4 regions of the Providencia manganoxydans genome follow, and region 4 is predicted to be linked to each of the others. Evidence: predicted binding sites of a transcription regulator. Region 4 holds the regulator's gene; each other region holds the start of a gene.
What was found. The regulator CRP, encoded in region 4, controls carbon source genes, mostly activating them, when cyclic AMP is high. The targets are predictions, from matches to a motif close to ATGTGANNNNNNTCACAT.
Positions count from the first base shown of each region.

Region 1: the regulator CRP is predicted to act here: its motif matches at 3,991-4,008, upstream of JI723_RS09565 (sugar transporter).
Region 2: the regulator CRP is predicted to act here: its motif matches at 2,170-2,187, upstream of JI723_RS03375 (NupC/NupG family nucleoside CNT transporter).
Region 3: the regulator CRP is predicted to act here: its motif matches at 3,332-3,349, upstream of deoC (deoxyribose-phosphate aldolase).

Region 1 is NZ_CP067099.1:2,151,211-2,156,791, reverse strand. Features, by position in the region: gene nhaB (sodium/proton antiporter NhaB) at 1-857, shown strand, start outside; gene dsbB (disulfide bond formation protein DsbB) at 1,043-1,564, shown strand; gene JI723_RS09575 (DUF333 domain-containing protein) at 1,848-2,153, opposite strand; gene JI723_RS09570 (SMR family transporter) at 2,190-2,522, opposite strand; gene JI723_RS09565 (sugar transporter) at 2,659-3,861, opposite strand; gene JI723_RS09560 (NAD(P)H-hydrate dehydratase) at 4,046-4,903, opposite strand; gene JI723_RS09555 (DUF2594 family protein) at 5,146-5,367, shown strand; gene JI723_RS09550 (hypothetical protein) at 5,542-5,581, opposite strand, start outside.
Region 2 is NZ_CP067099.1:774,851-780,431, forward strand. Features, by position in the region: gene JI723_RS03365 (patatin-like phospholipase family protein) at 1-1,150, shown strand, start outside; gene JI723_RS03370 (TatD family hydrolase) at 1,143-1,952, shown strand; gene JI723_RS03375 (NupC/NupG family nucleoside CNT transporter) at 2,355-3,629, shown strand; gene deoC (deoxyribose-phosphate aldolase) at 4,196-4,975, shown strand; gene deoA (thymidine phosphorylase) at 5,019-5,581, shown strand, end outside.
Region 3 is NZ_CP067099.1:648,447-654,027, forward strand. Features, by position in the region: gene rnz (ribonuclease Z) at 1-85, shown strand, start outside; gene fic (protein adenylyltransferase Fic) at 125-1,240, opposite strand; gene deoR (DNA-binding transcriptional repressor DeoR) at 1,692-2,471, opposite strand; gene deoC (deoxyribose-phosphate aldolase) at 2,518-3,186, opposite strand; gene rbsK (ribokinase) at 3,360-4,280, shown strand; gene fucP (L-fucose:H+ symporter permease) at 4,485-5,581, shown strand, end outside.
Region 4 is NZ_CP067099.1:442,350-447,930, forward strand. Features, by position in the region: gene JI723_RS01930 (HlyD family secretion protein) at 1-2,095, opposite strand, end outside; gene crp (cAMP-activated global transcriptional regulator CRP) at 2,293-2,925, opposite strand; gene JI723_RS01940 (OsmC family protein) at 3,347-3,751, shown strand; gene JI723_RS01945 (phosphoribulokinase) at 3,823-4,689, opposite strand; gene JI723_RS01950 (YheU family protein) at 4,749-4,967, opposite strand; gene JI723_RS01955 (hydrolase) at 4,964-5,581, opposite strand, start outside.

The sequences.
Region 1 (5,581 bases), 1.7 Mb from region 4:
AACACGTTGATTGGGATTTTATTACCTTCTTTGTTCGTATGGCACCTGTGACATTACCCGTATTTATCTGTGGTTTACTGGTCTGTTTTTCTGTCGAGAAGTTTAAGCTTTTTGGCTACGGAACTGAATTGCCACCAACGGTAAGACAGGTACTGACGGAGCATGACAGAAAAAATAGCGCCAAAAGGACACAAAAAGAAAAAGCACAACTGATTATTCAAGGACTCATCGGTCTTTGGCTCATCGTAGCCCTTGCCTTCCACCTTGCCGAAGTCGGAATTATCGGTTTATCTGTCATTATATTAGCGACTGCTTTTTGTGGTATTACAGAAGAGCATGCTCTAGGTAAGGCGTTTGAAGAGGCATTACCTTTCACTGCACTACTTACTGTATTTTTCTCTGTAGTGGCTGTGATTATTGATCAGCAGTTATTTACCCCCTTTATTCAGTTTGTTTTGCAGTCTTCTGAGTCTTCACAACTATCGCTTTTCTATTTATTTAATGGGCTACTTTCTGCCGTCTCGGATAATGTTTTCGTTGGTACGGTTTATATTACCGAAGCCATGAAAGCGGCTAGCGAAGGTTTGATCTCCCATAATCAATATGAGTTATTAGCGGTAGCAATAAATACTGGGACTAACCTTCCTTCTGTTGCAACACCAAATGGGCAAGCGGCTTTCCTCTTCTTGCTGACTTCTGCACTGTCACCACTCATACGTCTTTCCTATGGTCGCATGGTCTGGATGGCGTTGCCTTACACTATTGTGATGACAATTGTTGGGCTACTTGGTGTTGAGTTTTGGTTAGTTCCAACGACTCACTGGCTGGAAAGCCTAGGCTGGATCAGTTTACCTTAATCAATCCCTTTCTACAGAGCCGTTTTAAAAGGAAATTTGAACGGCTCTTTTACTTTCAAGCCACTAGTCGAATTTGTAATGTTAAGTAAAGCCTTATCTAAAATCACATAAATCTCTACTCACACCTTTTTTTGTTTCGCGGATGAGGGCAAAATGTGCTCACCATTAATTTAGGGAAGTAAAGTATGTTCAGATTCTTTAACTACTGTTCACAAGGACGAGGCGCATGGCTGTTAATGGCCCTTATTGCCTTTATGCTCGAATGTGCCGCTCTCTATTTTCAGCACATTATGAAACTGCAACCTTGTGTCATGTGTATTTATGAAAGGGTTGCACTGTTTGGAATTATGATAGCAGGTTTAGTCGGAGCAATTGCGCCGCGAAATGTTATTTTACGTTGGGTTGCTATCATTATTTGGATTTATGCCGCATGGCGAGGCTTAGAGCTTGCTTGGGAGCATACAATGTTGCAACTCTATCCATCACCTTTTGCCTCGTGTGACTTCTTTGTGAACTTTCCTGAGTGGCTGCCACTAAATGAATGGGCACCCGCGGTGTTTGAAGCAACGGGTGACTGTGCCGTTAAGCAGTGGGACTTTTTAGGACTTGATATGCCACAATGGTTAATTGGTGTATACGCTGTCTACCTTTTGGTCGCAATCGTGGTTGCAATAAGCCAGTTCTTCCCAGCTCGCTCCAAAATATAAGTTTAATATTGCAATACGCTAGATTATTTTAAATCTAGCTAGGTGATTACACTATCACTTAAAATATGACGAACATATAACAGAAAGCCCATCAATGATGGGCTTTCAGACTGTCGACAAACATATCATGTTTGGCGGCTGTCGTTAGGGGTTCTGAAATAAACGAGGAAAATCAATTCATTGATTTTCGGCTAATAACACGGAGCGGGAAAAACCACGTTTTTATCCCGCTTCGTCAGTAACCTCAATGATGGGCTTTTTAACTCGATTCAATAGTGACCAATTAAATACAGGCGCCACTGAGGATCACATCAGCTGCACAACGCTTACCGTTTGCGAATTGACAAACCGCAGTTTTTCCTCCATTTAATTCTAAATTTAACGCAGGAAGTCCACCAGCAGAAACACAAGCTTCTTGTGCTCCAGGCCCTAAATTAACCACTTGTTGAGCATATTCAGCAGCTGAATGATCGACCTGTGCCACTCGCGTTGATTCAGAACTACCGCAGCCAGCTAAAATAAGCGCCGCACCACCGATTAGCCCGCCGATAAATGTAGACTTAAGCAGACCACTGATTTTTTGACTCATCCTAATCTCCACTCATATTGGCTTCTGTTCCCTGAATCAGTGAGCACTGCTTTTCGAAAACAGATTGATGACTAAAACACCAATTATAATTAATAGCATACCAATAATTGCAGGTAAATCGACTTTCTGTTGATAAATAAATATTGCCGCGACTGAAACTAGCACAATACCTAATCCAGACCAGATCGCATAAGCAATGCCTAAAGGCATGACTTTAACCACCTGAGATAGTCCCCAAAAAGAAACCGCATAACCAATAATCACAATTAAGGAGGGCCAAAAACGACTAAAACCATCGGATGCCTTTAATGTGGTTGTCGCAATAACTTCTGCAATAATTGACATCAATAAAAAAGCTAGCCCTTTCATTGCCTACCCTTACTATTTGAAATAATTAAAATATTAGGAAATTTAGCACAGTTATTGTTAGCTGTAACGCATTCGCAATAAAAAACCCTGTGATAAAAATTTCTATCACAGGGTTCTCAAATCCAAAATATTACAGCTAATGGGTCACTGGTGATCCCTGTAATTTATCGCTAAATGAAACACTGTAGCGTTTAAAAATAAAGGCACACCATATTAGCGAGATCGCCCCAAATGCCGCGCCAACATAGCCAATATTGGTCATTCCCATATGAACAATGACTTGATTACCAAGTAAAGCACCACCACCGATACCAATATTAAAGATCCCTGAATAAATAGCCATGGCTAGGTCTGTTGCATCCGGAGCTAAATCAATGACTTTTACCTGCATCCCCAAGCCAACGCACATAATCGCTATTCCCCAAAAAATACTTAAAATAATTAATGGGCCAACATGGCTACTAATTGGCATCAGCAACAACAAACAAATCATCAAAATCGCTATTGCCATTGGTAAAAATGACAATGCATATTTACCACTATAACGGCTAAATATGACGCTTCCTACGATACCTGCCGCACCAAAAATAAGTAATAGTAACGTAGCAAAATTTTGACTCTGCAATGCAACTTCGCGCACAAATGGCTCAATATAGCTGTATGCAGCAAAATGAGCAGTCACAACCATTACCGTTAAGACAAACAGTCCTACCAGTGCTGGACGTTTAAATATCATTGGTAAGCTTTTCAACGATCCAGAATGTTCGCTTGGTAATTTAGGCAAAAAGCGAATTAATGCGATCATTGTGAGCAACGCAATAACGCCAATACATAAAAAAGTCACCCGCCAGCCAAGTAGTTGACCAATAACACGCCCTATAGGTAAACCTAAAACTGTCGCCAATGCGGTTCCTGTTGCTAATAAACCAAGTGCTTGCGCCTTCTTACCTGCGGGCGCGACACGGATCGCCAATGATGCCGTTATTGACCAAAAAACAGCATGGGAAAGTGCGATCCCAATCCTTGCGATGATCAATACATCAAAATTCCAAGCAAAACCTGACAGAATATGGCTAAGCACAAAGACAACAAATAATAATGTTAATAATTTGCGGCGCTCAATTTTTCCCGTTAATAACATTAAGGGAAGCGACATAATAGCAACAACCCAAGCATAGATAGTGATCATCAACCCAGTATGAGCCACCGTCATGTCAAAACTCGCTGCAATATCACTGAGTAATGCAACAGGAACAAACTCAGTTGTATTGAAAACAAATGCGGCAACGGCAAGTGCCACAACTCGCATCCAAGCTGTTTTTCTAGAAACCTGTGTCATTGCTTAAGCCTTTATTGATGTCAGCACAAAATCACCGCTTATCAGGAATGATCCACGTGAAAAATAAGTGTCAGATTTGTGCTGAATTAGACATTGCTTCGCTATAAGAAAAAATGAAGCAACCAAATTATGTGAATTGTATCACAATTTTTTCAGTCCTTTAAAGTCATTCAATATAAGATCATCAGCAAACCACGATTAAGTTTCTAATCATTCTGACTTTATCAATAATTTCATGAGCCGTTAAACCAATAGGGCCGATGCCTTGCTCAACTAAGCAATCAGCGGCTTTACCATGCATCCAAACCCCGCTACGGGCGGCTTCTTCAATCGGTATTCCCTGAGCTAGCAAGCTGCCCACAATACCTGATAAAACATCCCCACTACCCGCGGTGGCTAAACCACTATTCCCCGTCTGGTTGCACCATATTTGTTGTTCAGGACTTGAGATCACTGTATCGTGCCCTTTTAACACGATCCAACAACCATAGCGCTGACTCAATTGCTGTGCTGCAACACAGCGATCAGCTTGAATTTCTGCTACTGTTGTTTGTAATAATTTAGATGCTTCTTTAGGGTGAGGTGTTAAAACAACGTTTGGGGTCAATTTTTTTACTTGCGGCCATTGTGAAAGAATATTTAAACCATCAGCATCAATTAACACCGATTTATTTTGTTCAATTAATAGCAATACTTTACGCATTAATGATTGCGCATCTTCTGAAATACCTAATCCACAACCAATGACCCACGCAGTAGCAAGAGTATCATTAATTAAAGAGTTAGCATCCCGCAGCATTAATTCAGGGGCCATTTCTATCAAATGTAAATTAAGTGGGGATTGATTACACCCAATGATCACTTTGCCACAACCACTTTTTAATGCGGCTACTCCTGCAAGCACACCAGCACCAGTCATGCCTACACTACTACCAATAATGTTTAACGTTCCAAAAGTTCCTTTATGACTCAGTTCAGGCCTAGGTTGGACTAATGATGGAAATTGTTGAGCTAACCACTGTTTTTCTTGTGTCGTTAACATTATCGCCTCCTTCATTAAAATTTTTGCTCTCAATTGAGGATAAAGTAATACGGCATTCAATAATTTTTCTATGCTATACTCGTGAAACTTCAAGTTACAGCGTGTTGAACCACATTCATTCGCTATTTATCATATACTTATGTATGCTACCAGTGAGTCATTCACTTGTCGCCTAGCTACACTTCTAATTATTTAGAGTATATAATTCTGACAAGTCTATAAATTTTTAAAGGATATATTTAATGAAAACCCATTTTCCTACTCAGCCAGATGTTAATGAACTCGCCGCAGAAGTAACTTGTATAAAAAATTTACTTGCTCATATGCTAAAAGCAATCGGTCAAGCAGATGCAGGTAAAATTATCATTAAAATGGAACGTGAAATTGCATCGATGGAAGATGAAAAACAAGCAGAAACCTATCGTAATACCCTTGAGCAAATCAAAGCAGGTTATCGCCAATAGTTTATTTTAACGATAAGTGCTACTTAAGAGGCTTCGTTGCCCAATTACACTTAAAACTGCACAAATAACTAAATATCTTTTTTCGAAATAATCTATCTTAGATCTCGAATTAAACCATTCTTTATTCATTTAGCTCCCCCTTCAGATCCCTATGAAGGGGGCTTTTTTTCTAAACTAGGCTTTCACTTTACCATCATAAATATCTTGGCAATGC
Region 2 (5,581 bases), 330 kb from region 4:
TAAACATATAGCGGTCACACTCGGTAGTATTGAACCTCTAGCTTTTTTTGATGAACTCAATAAAGGTAAAACTGCGCTTATCTGCGAAGGTGGTGGCCAACGTGGTATTTTTACTGCGGGGGTACTGGATGAGTTTTTAAAGTCAGGCTTTAATCCATTCGATATCATGATCGGTACTTCTGCTGGTGCGCAGAATCTTTCAGCGTATATCTGCGGGCAACATGGTTATGCACGACGCGTAATCACTCGCTATACGACCAGCCCTCTTTTCTTTAATCCACTACGTTTTATCCGTGGCGGTCATCTTATTGATCTAGATTGGTTAGTCGAGAGCACATCAAAAGAGTTCCCTTTACAGATGCATTCAGGTCTTGAATTAATCAATGCGGGCCGTGAATTTTATATGGGAGCGAGTCGTAGTGATGATTTTGAAGCTGAGTTTTTGCAACCAACAGAAGATACATGGTTAGATATTATAAGAGCTTCCAGCGCAATTCCTGGCTTTTATCGTACAGGTGTTGAGTTTAATGGAACGTTATACCATGATGGCGGGATCAGTGCTGCAATTCCTGTGGAAGAGGCATACCGTCGTGGCGCTGAAACTATTGTAGTGATCCGCACTGTACCTTCTCAAATGTATTTCACTCCTGAATGGGTTAAAAGAATGACCCGTTGGTTAGAAGGGGAAAAGTATGGTTTGCAACGTATGGCGGCTATGCTAAAAGTGCATTTGAAAAGTTATCGTCGCACCCAAGAGTTTATTGAAAATCCGCCAGATAATTTGCAGATTTTTGAAATCTACCCACCAACACCGTTAAAGAGCAGTGCATTGGGAAGTCGCTTATCATCGCTTAATCAGGATTATCATACAGGGCGCCGTTGCGGTCGTTATTTTATCGCTGCTTTGGGGCATAATTTCGCCATGGATAATGACTCATTAAATCGCTTTAGTTTTGAAAATGCAGCGCATGAAGAGATGCAAATCCAAGAGGACTATGCAGAAGCCTTGTTTGAGGCGAAGCACTCAGGGGAATTGCTGGCTCAAAGCCACGCGAAGAAAATGACGGATACAGCGCAAGCACTTATGACAGGTGCGATACTGGCAGCCAATGAAGAGGAAGCTAAACAGGCCAACGAAAAAAATGACTAGACTATTCGTTGATACACATTGTCATTTTGACTTTCCACCTTTTATTGATGCGATGGATGAAAGCCTTGCATCAGCCAGCTCGGCAGGGATCTCTGATATTATTATTCCGACGGTTGGTGTGGATAATTTTGAGCGAGTTTGGCAATTAGCACATAGCTATTCTCAACTACATGCTGCGATGGGGTTTCATCCACTGTACTTAAATCGGTTTCAAGAACAGCATTTTGAATCACTATTGTTTTATCTCACCCAGCATAGTACTAAATGCGTTGCTATCGGTGAGATTGGTCTTGATCTGTATATGCAGGATCCCTTATTTGAGCTGCAACAGAAAATATTGATTGAACAACTCAAGTTAGCAAAGCGTTTTGATTTACCTGTGATTTTACATTCGCGTAAAAGCCATGACCAGCTAGTGGCGATTTTACGCCGCTATTTAGTGCCTGCATGTGGTGTCGTTCATGGCTTCGCAGGGAGTTTATCGCAAGCTCAAGCCTTTATTAAATTAGGCTATTTTATTGGTGTAGGCGGAACCATTACTTATGAGCGAGCGAATAAAACCCGTCAAGCGATAGCTCAATTGCCTTTAACGTCTTTAGTTTTTGAAACTGACGCGCCTGATATGCCAGTATCAGGGTTTCAAGGTGAACCGAATCGCCCTGAACGTATTCAAATAATTTTTAAATCGTTATGTGAACTGCGGCACGAAAGCCCAGATGAAATTGCCGAGCAACTGTATATAAATAGTCTATCATTATTTAAGCTAGACTCATCATATTCCAAGTTGCAGGGGGAGGGCTAGGCGATGTTCATTGAGTCACTGAGTTTATCTATGCTCCCCATCTATTTTTGCTGGTCGCCTACCTGCAACTCGAATGATTGAGAGTATACATCGTTAAAGCCACTTTAAATTTATTGCCAATGGCTATTAATTGATGTGGTTTCCTTTCCTTAATCCATCCAGTTTTTCACCTATTTGTTACGTCCTTTTGTGCTTTCCAGATTAAACTGATAATAGAATGTGACCTTAATCACAAGAACTGAATTTTTGTTACTTTTTGCACTGCGTATTTGTGACGAAGGTTGCGGGTTATTGGGGTGGACTAGGTATAATCATCGCACAAAGAGTCAAGGAAACGGGTACGTTTCTTTATCTACATCAATCTATAATTAAGTGAACAGGGATACTTCCATGCAACTCATTATGAGTCTGGTCGGGATGGCGGTGCTGATAGCTATCGCCGTGCTATTTTCCAGCAATCGTCGAGCGATTAAACTCCGCACTGTTGGCGGAGCTTTTATCATTCAAGTCGTGATCGGCGCTTTTGTTCTTTATGTTCCAGCGGGTCGTAGCGTATTACAGGGGATGTCTGATGGCGTTTCTAAGGTAATCAGCTATGGTCAAGATGGTATGAGCTTTATTTTTGGCGGCCTTGTTTCTGACAAAATGTTTGAATTGTTTGGCGGCGGTGGATTTATTTTCGCATTACGTGTACTGCCAATCATTGTTTTCTTCTCTTCTTTAATCGCGGTACTTTACTACCTAGGCATTATGCAATTGGTTATTAAAGTATTGGGCGGTGGCTTACAAAAAATACTGGGTACATCAAGAACTGAATCACTATCTGCCACAGCCAATATCTTTGTTGGTCAAACAGAAGCGCCATTAGTGGTGCGTCCATACATTTCAACGATGACAAACTCGGAATTGTTTGCGGTGATGTGTGGTGGTTTAGCCTCCGTTGCGGGCTCGGTATTGGCAGGTTACGCACAAATGGGCGTACCAATGGAATACCTGATTGCGGCGTCGTTTATGGCGGCTCCGGGTGGATTGTTGTTTGCTAAGCTATTAGTTCCTGAAACTGAAGAAGCTCGTGATAATGTTAATGCAACTGATTTGGTTGCAGAAGATGAACGTCCCGCGAATATTATTGATGCCGCGGCATCAGGTGCAGCTTCTGGTATGCAGTTGGCGCTAAACGTAGGGGCGATGTTATTAGCATTTATTGCGTTAATTGCCCTGATCAACGGCATTCTTGGTGGGATCGGTAACTGGTTTGATTATCCACAGCTTTCTCTTGAGTTAATTCTTGGTTGGGTGTTTGCCCCAATTGCTTACTTGATTGGTGTGCCATGGAGTGAAGCCAATATTGCGGGTTCATTTATTGGGCAAAAAGTCGTTGTTAACGAATTTGTTGCCTTTATGAACTTTGGCGAATATATGAAACCAGATGCTGATGTGTTGGCAGCAGGTAAACAAGTCCTGTCTGATCACACTAAAGCGATTATTTCATTTGCACTGTGTGGCTTTGCTAACTTGTCTTCTGTGGCGATTTTGCTCGGTGGTTTAGGTGGCATGGCGCCTAATCGTCGTAGTGATGTTGCTCGTCTTGGCATGAAAGCTGTTTTGGCAGGTACTCTCTCTAACTTAATGAGTGCAACTATTGCTGGTTTCTTCTTAACCCTAGCAATTATCTAGTCTATCTATACTCTAAATAATTCGAGATGCAGGTAGGCGACCAGCGAATAAGACCTTAGTCACATTCAGTATGTGACTAAGGTCGAGCAGACATAGTCAACAGCACTGCAACGTGAAATCTAATAAGTCTATAATCTGAAAAGGGCATTTGCCCTTTTCAGTTCATATATTCAGTTATATTCTTTCTACTTTTACGCCCACATCAGCATTTTTGAACTACTCTTAATGGCATAAAATGAAAAAGAAAAGCCATTAGAGAGAATAAAAATGAAATGAAATAGCGTATAATTGCGATAATGTTCACAAATTTTTATTTAACAATGTAACGTTCAGGCAATTAATGTGATTTGTAGCACACAAAATAGCCTAGTTCTATGGTCAAATAGGTATAAGTAAGCTGCTATGGACTGCTAGTTCTCAGAGTGGATGCACTCTAGGGCATTGTGCGGTGAGAAGGAATTCAGCTGCTACATTCGGGTTTTCGAGTAGCATCTTTAAGGAACCAAGCCCGCTCGCCAACAAAGAACGTGTTGTTCTGACAGAATTCACAACGTTGGAGAGTTTTTATGACTGATTTAACCGCAGCTGCGCAACGCGCACTGAACCTGATGGATTTAACTACCCTAAATGACGACGATACGGATGAAAAAGTGATCGCGTTGTGTCATCAAGCAAAAAGCCCTGCGGGCCAAACTGCTGCCATCTGTATTTACCCTCGTTTTATCCCGATTGCACGTAAGACTTTACGTGAGCAAGGTACTCCAGAAGTACGCATTGCTACAGTTACCAATTTCCCACATGGTAATGATGATATTGATATTGCATTGGCTGAAACTCGTGCTGCTATTGCTTATGGTGCAGATGAAGTCGATGTGGTTTTCCCTTATAGAGCTTTGATGGCAGGGAATGAAAAAATTGGTTTTGATTTAGTGAAAGCCTGTAAAGATGCATGCGCACAAGCGAATGTATTATTGAAAGTGATCATTGAAACAGGTGAACTTAAAGATCCTGCTCTTATCCGTAAAGCGTCTGAAATTTCTATTAAAGCGGGTGCGGATTTTATCAAAACATCAACAGGTAAAGTACCGGTTAATGCGACTCTCGAAAGTGCTGAGATCATGATGCAAGTTATCCATGATATGGGCGTTGCAAAAACAGTGGGCTTTAAACCTGCTGGTGGTGTTCGTACGGCAGAAGAAGCCGCTCAATACTTAGCATTAGCAGATCGTATTTTAGGTAAAGGCTGGGCAGACTCGCGCCATTTTCGTTTTGGTGCATCTAGTTTGCTAGCTAACTTGCTGAATACACTTGGTTTCGAAACAAAAAAATCAAGTAGTAGCTATTAATTTAAGCAATTACCTAAATCCTGTTTGAGTTAAGGAGCATACCGTGTTTCTGGCACAAGAAATTATCCGTAAAAAACGTGATGGTAAAGTACTGAGTGAAGAAGAAATTCGTTTCTTTATTAATGGCGTTCGTGACAATTCCGTTTCAGAAGGTCAGATAGCTGCTTTGGCAATGACCATTTATTTCAACGATATGACAATGGATGAACGTGTTGCACTAACGTTAGCAATGCGTGATTCAGGCACTGTATTAAATTGGAAATCACTAAACCTCAATGGCCCGTTAGTTGATAAGCATTCTACGGGTGGTGTTGGTGATGTGACTTCACTGATGTTAGGCCCAATGGTAGCAGCATGTGGTGGTTACGTGCCCATGATTTCAGGGCGTGGGCTAGGTCATACAGGGGGAACGCTAGATAAGCTCGAAGCAATCCCTAATTTTGATATTTTTCCTAATGATGAACGTTTCCGTGACATCATTAGTGATGTTGGTGTGGCAATTATTGGTCAAACTAACTCACTCGCACCGGCTGATAAACGTTTTTATGCGACACGTGATATCACAGCGACTGTAGATTCAATTCCATTAATTACGGCATCTATTTT
Region 3 (5,581 bases), 210 kb from region 4:
GGACGTACCTATGTTACTGGCTGAGTGCCAGGCTATTTTCCCAAATACCGAAATAGCCGCCGACTATTTGACGATTAAAATTTAAAATTAAACCACCTAAAGCTCAGGCTAGGTGGTTTTTTACTTATTCGCTTTGGTTGGGATAGGGTTCAAATTGATGTTGATCGTCACTCATTAAACTCATCAATCTATAGTTAACGAATAATTTTTCCCTTCCAACCTGCATTTCATGTAATACATTAATATCACAAAGCTTTTTTAGATACTCTGATGCAGTTTGTCGTTGTGCGATTTTTTTATCAACTAAATTTTTGATCCGGCAGTAAGGTTGTTCGAAAATGCACTGTAATAATTCATAGCTATAAACATCATTATGATGTGTTTTAATATATGAAGATGTCAGTTCCATTAAATCACGAATGGCATTGATTTTTTCCATTGTCCATTTTGATGTATGTTCAACGGCAGAGAGCATATAGAGGATCCATGACTGCCAGTCATTTTCTTTGGTAACGTTTAACAGCAAAGAGTAATACTCATTTCTATTTTTAATAATATAGCGGCTTAAATAGAGGACAGGGATAGTAATCAAGCCTTTTTCGATTAAAAATAATATATTTAAGATCCTTCCTGTACGCCCATTGCCATCTGTATACGGGTGAATAGCTTCAAATTGATAATGAGTGAGGGCTAGTTTAACTAAAGGATCTAAATCATCTTCTTGGTGGATAAATTTTTCCCAATTACTGAGAAGCTCTGTAATTTTCTGCTCCCCTAGTGGCGGTGTGTAAATAATTTCCCCCGTCTTTTGATTTTTTAGTGCGGTTCCAGGCAGCTTTCTAACTTCCATCTGAGTATTTTTAATGGTATTACAGACTTTCAATGCCGTATTTGCACATAATGGTCGATTTTCTAATTCTTTATAGCCTTCATAGAGTGCAGTTCGATAGCGCAAAGCTTCCTTAGTCATTGGATCTGCATGACTATCTTCATTGATATACTGAAAAAGCTTATCTGTCGTTGTTACGATATTTTCTATTTCAGAGCTATCTTTCGCTTCAAGTATCGGAATAAGATTAATTAATAAATTTTGATTAGGTAATAATTCACCCGCTTGTTTTAGCCCTTCTAGTGCTGTTCTTGCTTCAACACAGGCTTTCAAAACAACTTTTGTTTCAACATCTTGTTGTGGAGGAAGTTGAGGTAAATTGTTATGGGGTAGTACAGGATCCCAATTCATTGTCATATCTCTATTATTGTCGTTTGTCATAGAGTATAAACTAAAATTGGTGCTCTCACTTTAAATATGTCGAAAAATCGTGAAAAAATGTACATGTTTTGAGGTTATGTCGACTCAATCGACACGTCATCATGATATGTCGAAAAATCGTGAAAAAATGTACATGTTTTGAGGTGATGTCGACTCAATCGACACGTCGTCATGATATGTCGAAAAATTATAAAAAATGTACATGTTCTGAGGTTATGTCGACTCAATTGACACGTCGTCATGATATGTCGAAAAATTATAAAAAAATGTACATATTCTGAGGTTATGTCGACTCAATCGACACGTCGTCATGATATGTCGAAAAATTATAAAAAAATGTACATGTTCTGAGGTTATGTCGACTCAATCGACACGTCGTCATAATATGTCGAAAGTTTTATAAAAAATCGACATATTGAAGCTAGTATATAACTTTCACAAACCCATTGCGGCAATAGGTCTCGTATTCATCTGAGAGCTGCCGATTAGTGATGATGATATCAAATTGGGAGAGAGCCCCCATATTTGCAGTCGCTACCTCGTCAAATTGATTGTATTTTGCGAGTAAAATTTTACGAATCGACTTTTCCATCGCTTTCTTTTTCATTGGTAGATCATCTAAGTTGTAGCAGGTAACACCATAGCTACTATGAATACCCGCTGCGGAAATAAAGGCTTTTTTAGGGTTTATTGAATCGAGAATTGAAGGTTGGGTTGGATTATAAAAAGAGTCGCTCTTAGGGTGATATTCCCCACCGCATAATAATGCCGTAGCATTTTTTTTCTGACTGAGTGCAAGAAAAACGTTATGGGAGTAACAAATACCCGTGAAATTGATTTCTTCAGGGATCAGGGAAATCAGTGTTGCCATCTCGATGCCATTATCAAAAAAGATCACATCGTCTTCGGATACCATACTTGCTGCTAAATTAGGGATATACAACTCTTCAGTTTGATCGGGGGTAAAAATGTTGGCTTGTGGATCGTTTTGCTGCGGTGAGGATGGTTGGGTAACAGAAACAATATAGCCACCAAGAAGGGACATAGGGATAGGGCCTTCAGTATCTGCATTTAAGTCACGGCGAATCGTCATTTCAGAGACTTCAAGTATTCTCGCTGCTTCTTTAAGATGAATTCTTCCTGAGCGTTTAATACATTCGCTCAATCGACGAAGGCGTTCTTTTTGTTTAGTTTCTATCACCGAGCAATCCTTTTTTAATTGGCGCGGGCTGGCCGCGCCCCATCGTTTAGTACCCACTTGAGGTTACATTTTCGCCCGAGACAATCGCGACACTCGCGCTAGCACCAACGCGGTTGGCTCCGGCTTTGATCATTCTCTCTGCTGTTTCACGGTCGCGAACACCACCAGAGGCTTTAACTCCAATTTCCTCACCAACCACTTTACGCATTAATGCAACATGGTGTTCAGTCGCCCCCATTGTACTGAAACCTGTTGAGGTTTTCACAAAACCAACGTTCAATGTGCGGCAAATTTCACAAACTTGAATAATTTCTTCATCAGTTAGCAAGCAAGTTTCTAAAATGACTTTTAGTGTTGCATTGCCACACGCGGCTAAAACGGTCGCGATGTCTTGGCGAACAAAGTCTAGGTCACCACTTTTTAGCATCCCCACATTGATCACCATATCAACTTCATTTGCGCCACGACGTACGGCTTCAGCTGCTTCAAACGCTTTTGCTTCTGTTAAGCAGGCACCGAGAGGAAAGCCTACCACACAACAGACCATAACATCGCTATTTTTGAGACACTCGCTAGCTAAAGGAACATAGCCTGTGTTAACACATACGGAAGCAAAGTGATATTCAGCGGCTTCGGCGCAAAGCTGTTTGATGTCATTTACGGTAGCATTGGCTGCTAATAAAGTGTGATCGATAAATTGTGCTAAGTTTTTCATTTAAATGTTTCCTATAAAGATCAAATATGGGTTTCATAACAATGAATGAAAAAATGTGGCGGATATAACACTTGGTCATTCGTTATTCGAGATCTTAATCACAAATGATATTTATGCAACATGATAATGTTATAATCATATCATTATGTGATTTATTTAACACGAGGGACATTATGGATATAGCAGTTATAGGTTCAAATATGGTCGATTTGATCACTTACACCGATCAAATGCCAAAAGAAGGGGAGACCTTGGAAGCCCCATCATTTAAGATTGGTTGTGGCGGTAAAGGAGCCAATCAAGCTGTTGCCGCTGCAAAGCTAAATTCAAAAGTGATAATGCTAACAAAAGTAGGAGATGATATTTTTGCAGATAATACGATCCGTAATCTCGAATCGTATGGCATCAATACCCGTTATGTTGAGAAAGTACCTTGCACATCCAGTGGTGTTGCACCGATCTTTGTAAATCCTAATTCTGCAAATAGTATTTTGATCGTGAAAGGCGCTAATAAATTCTTATCACCTGAAGATATTGAACGCGCTGCGGAAGATCTAAAAAAATGCAAATTGATCGTATTGCAGTTGGAAGTGCAATTAGAAACGGTTTATCACGCAATTGCTTTTGGTAATAAGCATAATATCCCTGTATTGCTTAACCCAGCGCCAGCACAACGGACATTAGATCTCGATTTTGCTTGCCGCTGTGATTTCTTTGTTCCCAATGAAACCGAGTTAGAAATTTTAACCAATATGCCAGTCGATACCATGGATAATATCCGTCGTGCAGCTCAATCATTATTGGATAAAGGATTGAAGAATCTCATCGTTACATTAGGTGAAAAAGGGGCGCTATGGATGACTCGTGATAGCGAATTACTGATCCCTGCTATTAAAGTGAATGCGATAGATACGAGTGGTGCAGGGGATGCCTTTATTGGTTGTTTCTCTCATTACTATGTCCATACAGGCAATATTGCTGATGCATTGAAAAAAGCCGTACTATTTTCTGCATTTAGTGTAACGGGCAAAGGCACTCAATCTTCTTACCCAAGTATTGAGCAATTTACCGAGTTTGTGCAGCTGAATAGTTAATAAAAAACCAATATCCCTCGTTATTAATGCGGCCGTAGAGCCGCAATAAAACGGATCTACTCTAAATAATTTGAGGTATAGCTAGGTAACAAATGAATGAGGCTAGGGCATATATAAGTATGTGATTAGCGTCGTGAGTGAAGTTAGCAACACTGTAGCTTGAAATATGACGAGTATATTAATAATAAAAAGAAGGGTTACGTAATGAACATCAAAAATATTACTCAGTTACCTGATGGTTATCTGAGTCGGACTCCTATATTCCAATTTATCCTACTGTCGTGCTTATTTCCACTCTGGGGATGTGCTGCGGCACTTAATGATATTTTAATCACACAGTTTAAAAGCGTTTTTGAATTAAGTAACTTTGCTTCTGCATTAGTGCAAAGTGCCTTCTATGGCGGTTATTTTTTAATTGCTATTCCGGCTTCTCTCGTGATCAAAAAAACCAGTTATAAATATACAATTATGATTGGTTTAATTTTATATATTGCGGGCTGCTCAATGTTTTTCCCTGCATCACATATGGCAACTTATACCATGTTTTTAGCTGCAATTTTTGCGATTGCTATCGGTTTAAGTTTTCTTGAAACTGCGGCAAATACTTATAGCTCGATGATTGGGCCAAAACAATATGCAACATTGCGCTTAAATATTAGCCAAACCTTTTATCCTATTGGTGCTGCTGGCGGCATCTTACTTGGCAAATATCTTGTATTTTCGGAAGGCGAAAGTTTGCAAGCTCAGATGGCAAACATGAATCCCGACCAAGTGCATCAATTCCGTTTAGCGATGCTTGAAAATACACTAGAACCGTATCGTTATATGATCATGGTGTTGGTTGTGGTGATGATCCTATTTTTACTGACTAAATTTCCTAAATGTAAAGTAGCAGAAACTAAAGATCATAAGCGCCCATCAGCATTAGATACTCTGAAATATCTAGCAAAAAATAGCCGCTTCAGAAAAGGAATTATTGCTCAGTTCTTATATGTGGGAATGCAAGTCGCGGTATGGTCATTCACTATCCGTTTAGCACTTGAAATGGGCGATATTAACGAACGTGACGCCTCTAACTTTATGGTATATAGCTTCGCTTGTTTCTTTATTGGTAAGTTTATCGCCAATATCTTAATGACTCGCTTTAATGCCGAAAAAGTGTTGATTATCTATTCTGTAATCGGTGCTCTTTTCTTAGCTTATGTCGCCTTCATTCCTAGTTTTACCGCGGTTTATGCAGCTGTATTAGTGAGTATTTTATTTGGACCGTGTTGGGCAACAATATATGCGGGTACTTTAGA
Region 4 (5,581 bases):
GCTGCGCCTCGGTAACTTTGGAATACTCGGTTTGTGTCTGCTTGGTGAAAGTGGCCAGTACCGCTTGCTTTTGTTCAAAGAGGACTTGAGCCGCTTTTTTCTGGCTTTCGGTCTGTTGCTGGGCCAGTTTAAGGGCTTCTTGGCTCGCTTGCAGCTGGATTTTCATCTGCTCCAGCGCGGCTTGTGCGTTATCAAAAGCTTGTTTGTGGGTTTGTACTTGTTTGGTGAAAGCGTCCAATTCCAATTGTTTTTGGTTAAGGAGCGTTTGAGCCATTTTAAGGTTTTCATTGGTCTGTTGCAGTTGTTTTTCAGTATCTCTTTGGATCTGCTTTTGAGTAGATAGCTCTGCTTCCTTCTGCTCCAAAGCATTATCAAGTGTTTGTTTGTCGGTTTGTGTCTGCTTAGTGAAAGCGTTCAGGGGTGTTTGATTTTGTTTTTCAGTAAAGATATCCCAGCTTATTTCATCAAAGGGATCATCATAATAGCTTTGGATATCTTCCATATCTGAGAATTCTTCATCAATATAAAAACTATTGACTGAATCAAGATCATCATCTTGGCCATCCATATCACTAAATGAGTCATTATCAAGATTTCTCTGTAATACGTTTAAATAGACATTATGATTATCTAATCCACTAATATAATGAGCTAATAATTCTGTTATATCTTGGCCTTCAATAGGGGAATTTAAGAAGTTTTTGGGAGATATTGTGATAATAACCTCAAAATTATCTATATTTATAATATAACGATGTCGAGTTTCCTTATTATGAGCACTGGTGAGATAATCTTCAATATTATTAAATATTGAAGAGAGCAATTTGGCGTCTTTATCTACACCTACCTGCATATTCTCTACTGGGTCTTTGTTGGGAGATTTATTTAAGGCCGAATTTTTCATCTGACTCTTGAAAGTGTTATCCGATAATCGTTTCCGAAGTGCTTCACTTAGCGCCAACGATGGTAGTGTGTTTCTATCGAGTGTACTGGGTCGGCTAGCATTTTTTGGAACAAGCATGAGTGAACTATCTGGTGTTTTCTCTACCACAGATAATTTTCCACTCTGGCTTGCCGTTCTGCTTGGGGAATAGGAAGAGAGGGACGTTTGAATTTCTTCTGCATACGTCAGTGTTCTTCCGTTAGTGATTGCTGGAGTTGATTCGGTTGTTTGAGAGGCGATTTGTTGTTGAGCAGGAGCACCTTTGTTAATTTGTGAAGTCACTTTGGGCTGGGAAGAGGTGTTTTGCTCAATCTTTTGAATTATTTCTTTTACATGACTCAATGTTGGATTGTCATTATAAGATGCTGTAGGTTCAGCTCGTGAGCTATCATCATTTAAAATAAAGTCATTACTCTGTTTTTCACGTTGTTGAGTATTAGCGAGTATGGGTAGAGTCATTTTATTTGCTTTATTTGAAATTAGACTCGGTTTTTTCTCGATGGACTGTTTTGCTCGGTCAGTGTTGTTTTCTTTGTTTGAAGAAAAAGGCGCTATGTGAGTCTTTTGTTCAACCTCCTGAAGAGCGGGAGGAGTGTGCAACATCAAAGGCGCTGATTGAGATAAAGTATCAGATCCTAAGGTCGCTTCTGGCGGAACTCTTCCAACTTGTACGGGGTTAGCTTTTTTTTTCGTGTTAGGCGTTTCGTTTAGAGTACTCTTACTTCCTTGATTTTCATCATGTTTAGTGGGTAAGGTATGCTTAGTTTGTTTTGATAATAAATCATTTGCGTCAACCTCATCTGGGTTATGCTGTATCTCGATCCGTTGTTCTGTTTGGGTTGCGATATTTTTTGTCATAGGAGAAGCAAGTTCTATTTGTGTTACTTTATCTATTTTGCCTGAACAATTATTATCGTTATTAATTAATGTATTGGTTGTCGATGAAGTCGAACTTAATTTTTTAGCATTAGCACTCTTTGTTTTATAGTTTATATTTATCGTTAAATTGATATTGGCAACGTTTTTTATATTATAAACAATGTTATTTACCATTTTCCCTATTTCAACAAAGTTCATTTCATTCAGAGTATCATTAAGTGTTCTTTGATTGATGAAAGATGGTTTATTAATTGTTATCGTGAGCTCGACCATAAATTAAAAATTCCTTAAACAATAAATTAAGTGATTGTTTTTAATATTATGTGACTGATAATTATTTAAATATAAAGAAACGCGGCTAGACGATAACGAGTATCGCAAAATGATTGCAACAGAAAGTGATAGGATATTGATACAATTAGAGGCAAAAAATAACCCTGCATCACAAGGATAGAGGGTTATTTTAAATGTTAGCGAGTTCCGTAGACGACAATCGTTTTGCCGTGCGCAGAGATCAAGTTTTGATCTTCTAGCATCTTCAAGATACGGCCAACAGTTTCACGCGAACAGCCAACAATTTGACCAATTTCTTGGCGTGTAATTTTGATTTGCATACCATCCGGATGGGTCATTGCATCTGGTTGTTTTGCTAAATTAAGTAGTGTTTGAGCAATACGGCCTGTCACATCTAAGAATGCGAGGTTACCCACTTTTTCTGATGTGGTTTGTAGGCGGCTTGCCATTTGCGCAGAAAGACGCATAAGAATGTCAGGATTAACCTGAATAAGTTGACGGAATTTTTTGTAAGAAATTTCAGCGACTTCACAGGCGCTTTTTGCTCTTACCCAGGCAGAACGTTCTTGCCCTTCTTCAAATAACCCTAGTTCACCAATGAAATCTCCCTGATTTAAATAGGAGAGGATCATTTCTTTGCCTTCTTCATCTTTGATTAAAACAGCCACTGAACCTTTAACGATGTAGTAAAGAGTCTCTGCTTTTTCACCCTGATGGATCAGTGTGCTCTTGGATGGATACTTATGAATATGGCAGTGTGACAAAAACCATTCAAGAGTAGGGTCTGTTTGTGGCTTGCCGAGAACCATTAGCGTTATCCTCTGTATGTTAATACAGCCTCCGGTCAACCATAACCAGAAAGCTGGTTTTTAAAGTCACTATCTTAGCATATTAACCATAATGTAAGTTAATACCAGTACTATAATATACTCATCATGCTTCAAGTTGCCGCGTTGTTGATTACGTTTACTTGCACTAGCGACATAGTTTTCTATGCTCTTCGCGATTTGTTCACTTATTGCCTAGCTGCATCTCGAATCATTTAGAGTGTATAATCAATTGAAACCCTGAGTTTTGATCTTGCTCCTATCAGGTGATAGTTTGTTTGTAACATAATAAACCTAGAAAGTCTCGGCTTTATCGCTTCAGCTACTTAAAGTGTCGATTCGATTGAAAGCATTTATGTAACAATGTTATCTTTTATACAAATTTTTTCTAGGGGAATAAATAATGGAAGCGAGAGTTAAGTGGGTTGAAGGACTTTCTTTTTTAGGTGAGTCCGCCTCTGGTCATCAAGTAATGATGGATGGTAATTCAGGTGATAAAGCACCTAGCCCAATGGAAATGGTATTGATGGCAGTAGGTGGATGCAGCTCAGTGGATGTGGTATCTATTTTACAAAAAGGCCGTAATAACGTTAGTGGTTGTGAAGTTAAATTAACCTCACAGCGTCGTGATGAGGCTCCTCGTTATTTCACTCATATTAATTTGCATTTTATTGTAACAGGCACTGATTTAACGGAAAAAGTGGTTGAACGTGCAGTTCAACTTTCGGCTGAGAAATATTGCTCGGTATCTTTGATGTTAGAAAAAGCTGTGAAAGTTACTCATAGTTTTGAAATTAAAACTCAATAATTTTTTATTATATATATTATTTTTTTAATTATGATGCTTATTAATTTAAAATAAGCATCATGTATTAACTATTAATCGTGTTTTTGTTTAATTAACTTCTCAACAATAGGGGTCATGATTAACTCCATTGCTAACCCTAATTTCCCTCCCGGCACAACAATAGTATTCATAGCTGAAATAAATGAACCGCTTAACATGGAAAGTAAATAAGGAAAATCAATTTGTTCGAGCCCTCTAAAACGGATAACAATAAAACTTTCATCTTGTGATGGTATCGCTTTAGCAGAGAAAGGGTTTGAGGTATCTACGGTTGGTACACGTTGGAAATTAATATGAGTTCGTGAGAATTGTGGGGTTATATAATTAATATAATCACCCATTGAGCGAACTACCGAGTCCATCACTGCTTCTCGTGAATGCCCTCGTTCTGTGGTGTCTCGGATCAGCTTCTGGATCCATTCAAGGTTAACGATAGGCACAACCCCAACCAGTAAATCAACATGGCGAGCAACATTGTTTTCAGGTGTGACAACACCGCCATGTAACCCTTCATAGAATAAAATATCACTATTAGGTGGTAGGGGTTCCCATGGCGTAAAGGTACCCGGCTGTAAGCCATAGGGAACAGCTTCATCGTAGGTATGAAGGTATTTACGTGATTTACCACTACCCTGTTGGCTGTATTCTAAAAGCGTCTGCTCTAACAGGGAGAAGTCATTTGCTTCAGGGCCGAAATAGCTGATATGGCGGCCTTGTTCTCTGGCTTTTCTAATTGCCATATCCATTTCAGGGCGAGTATAACGATGAAAACTATCACCTTCTAAAGTTGCAGGTTGGATATTTAATTGATGGAATATTTTACGAAATGCTTGGCTGGTCGAAGTGGTTCCTGCACCACTAGACCCAGTGATTGCAATAATTGGATGTTTTTTGGACATCATGGACTCCCTGTGTTGCGCTTGCGTCCATGCTAAACCGAGCCATGAGCGAAACGGGGTTACGGGCGAAACTGACTGTTAGGCATAAAATTAACAGATTCATGCAACTCTGACCAGACTAGCACAATCTCTCCGGATGCCAATTGGCGTTTCACATCATCAACTTTTTGCTGTAATGACTTTTCGTGTTCCCCATAATCGGTTCCTTCACGTAATACATAGGACTCGATTAGGTTTTCCAATGTATCTGGATCTAAATCTTTCCAAGGGATAATCATGATTTTGTATTGCCTAAATAAGACGCTAACCACTGCGGAATACGTTTTTCTAACCACATTTCTGGTTTTCTCAATGTGCCACTAACGAAACCGACATGCCCCCCATGTTCTGTCATTTGATATTCAATATTGGCAGGTAAATGCGCTAAATCAGGAACAACTTCTGGCGCCATAAAAGGGTCATCTTTAGCGTGAATAATCAGGGTAGGCTTAGTAATGCGTGGTAATCGAGGAAGAGCACTACACTTTTGATAATAGTCTGTAGCATCTTCGAAACCATGGATCCTTGCTGTGATCACATCATCAAACTCACGGATCCGTTTTAGTTGTTTTAATTGCAACAAATTAAGAGGTAATGAACCAGGGTAGCGCACCAGCTTACGGGTAGCATTACGCTTTAAACCATTAAGCAAATAACGTTGATAAAACTGCGAGAACCCTTTTTCCATTCGTATAGAGCATGGCTCTAACATTAATGGAGCTGATACCACGACACCTGCATCGATATCTGCATTTTCACCACTTTCAGCTAAATAGCAGGCAAGCATATTACCACCGAGAGAATAGCCCACCGCGCCAGTTGGCACATCCCCCCAAGTTTGTTTTAACCAATG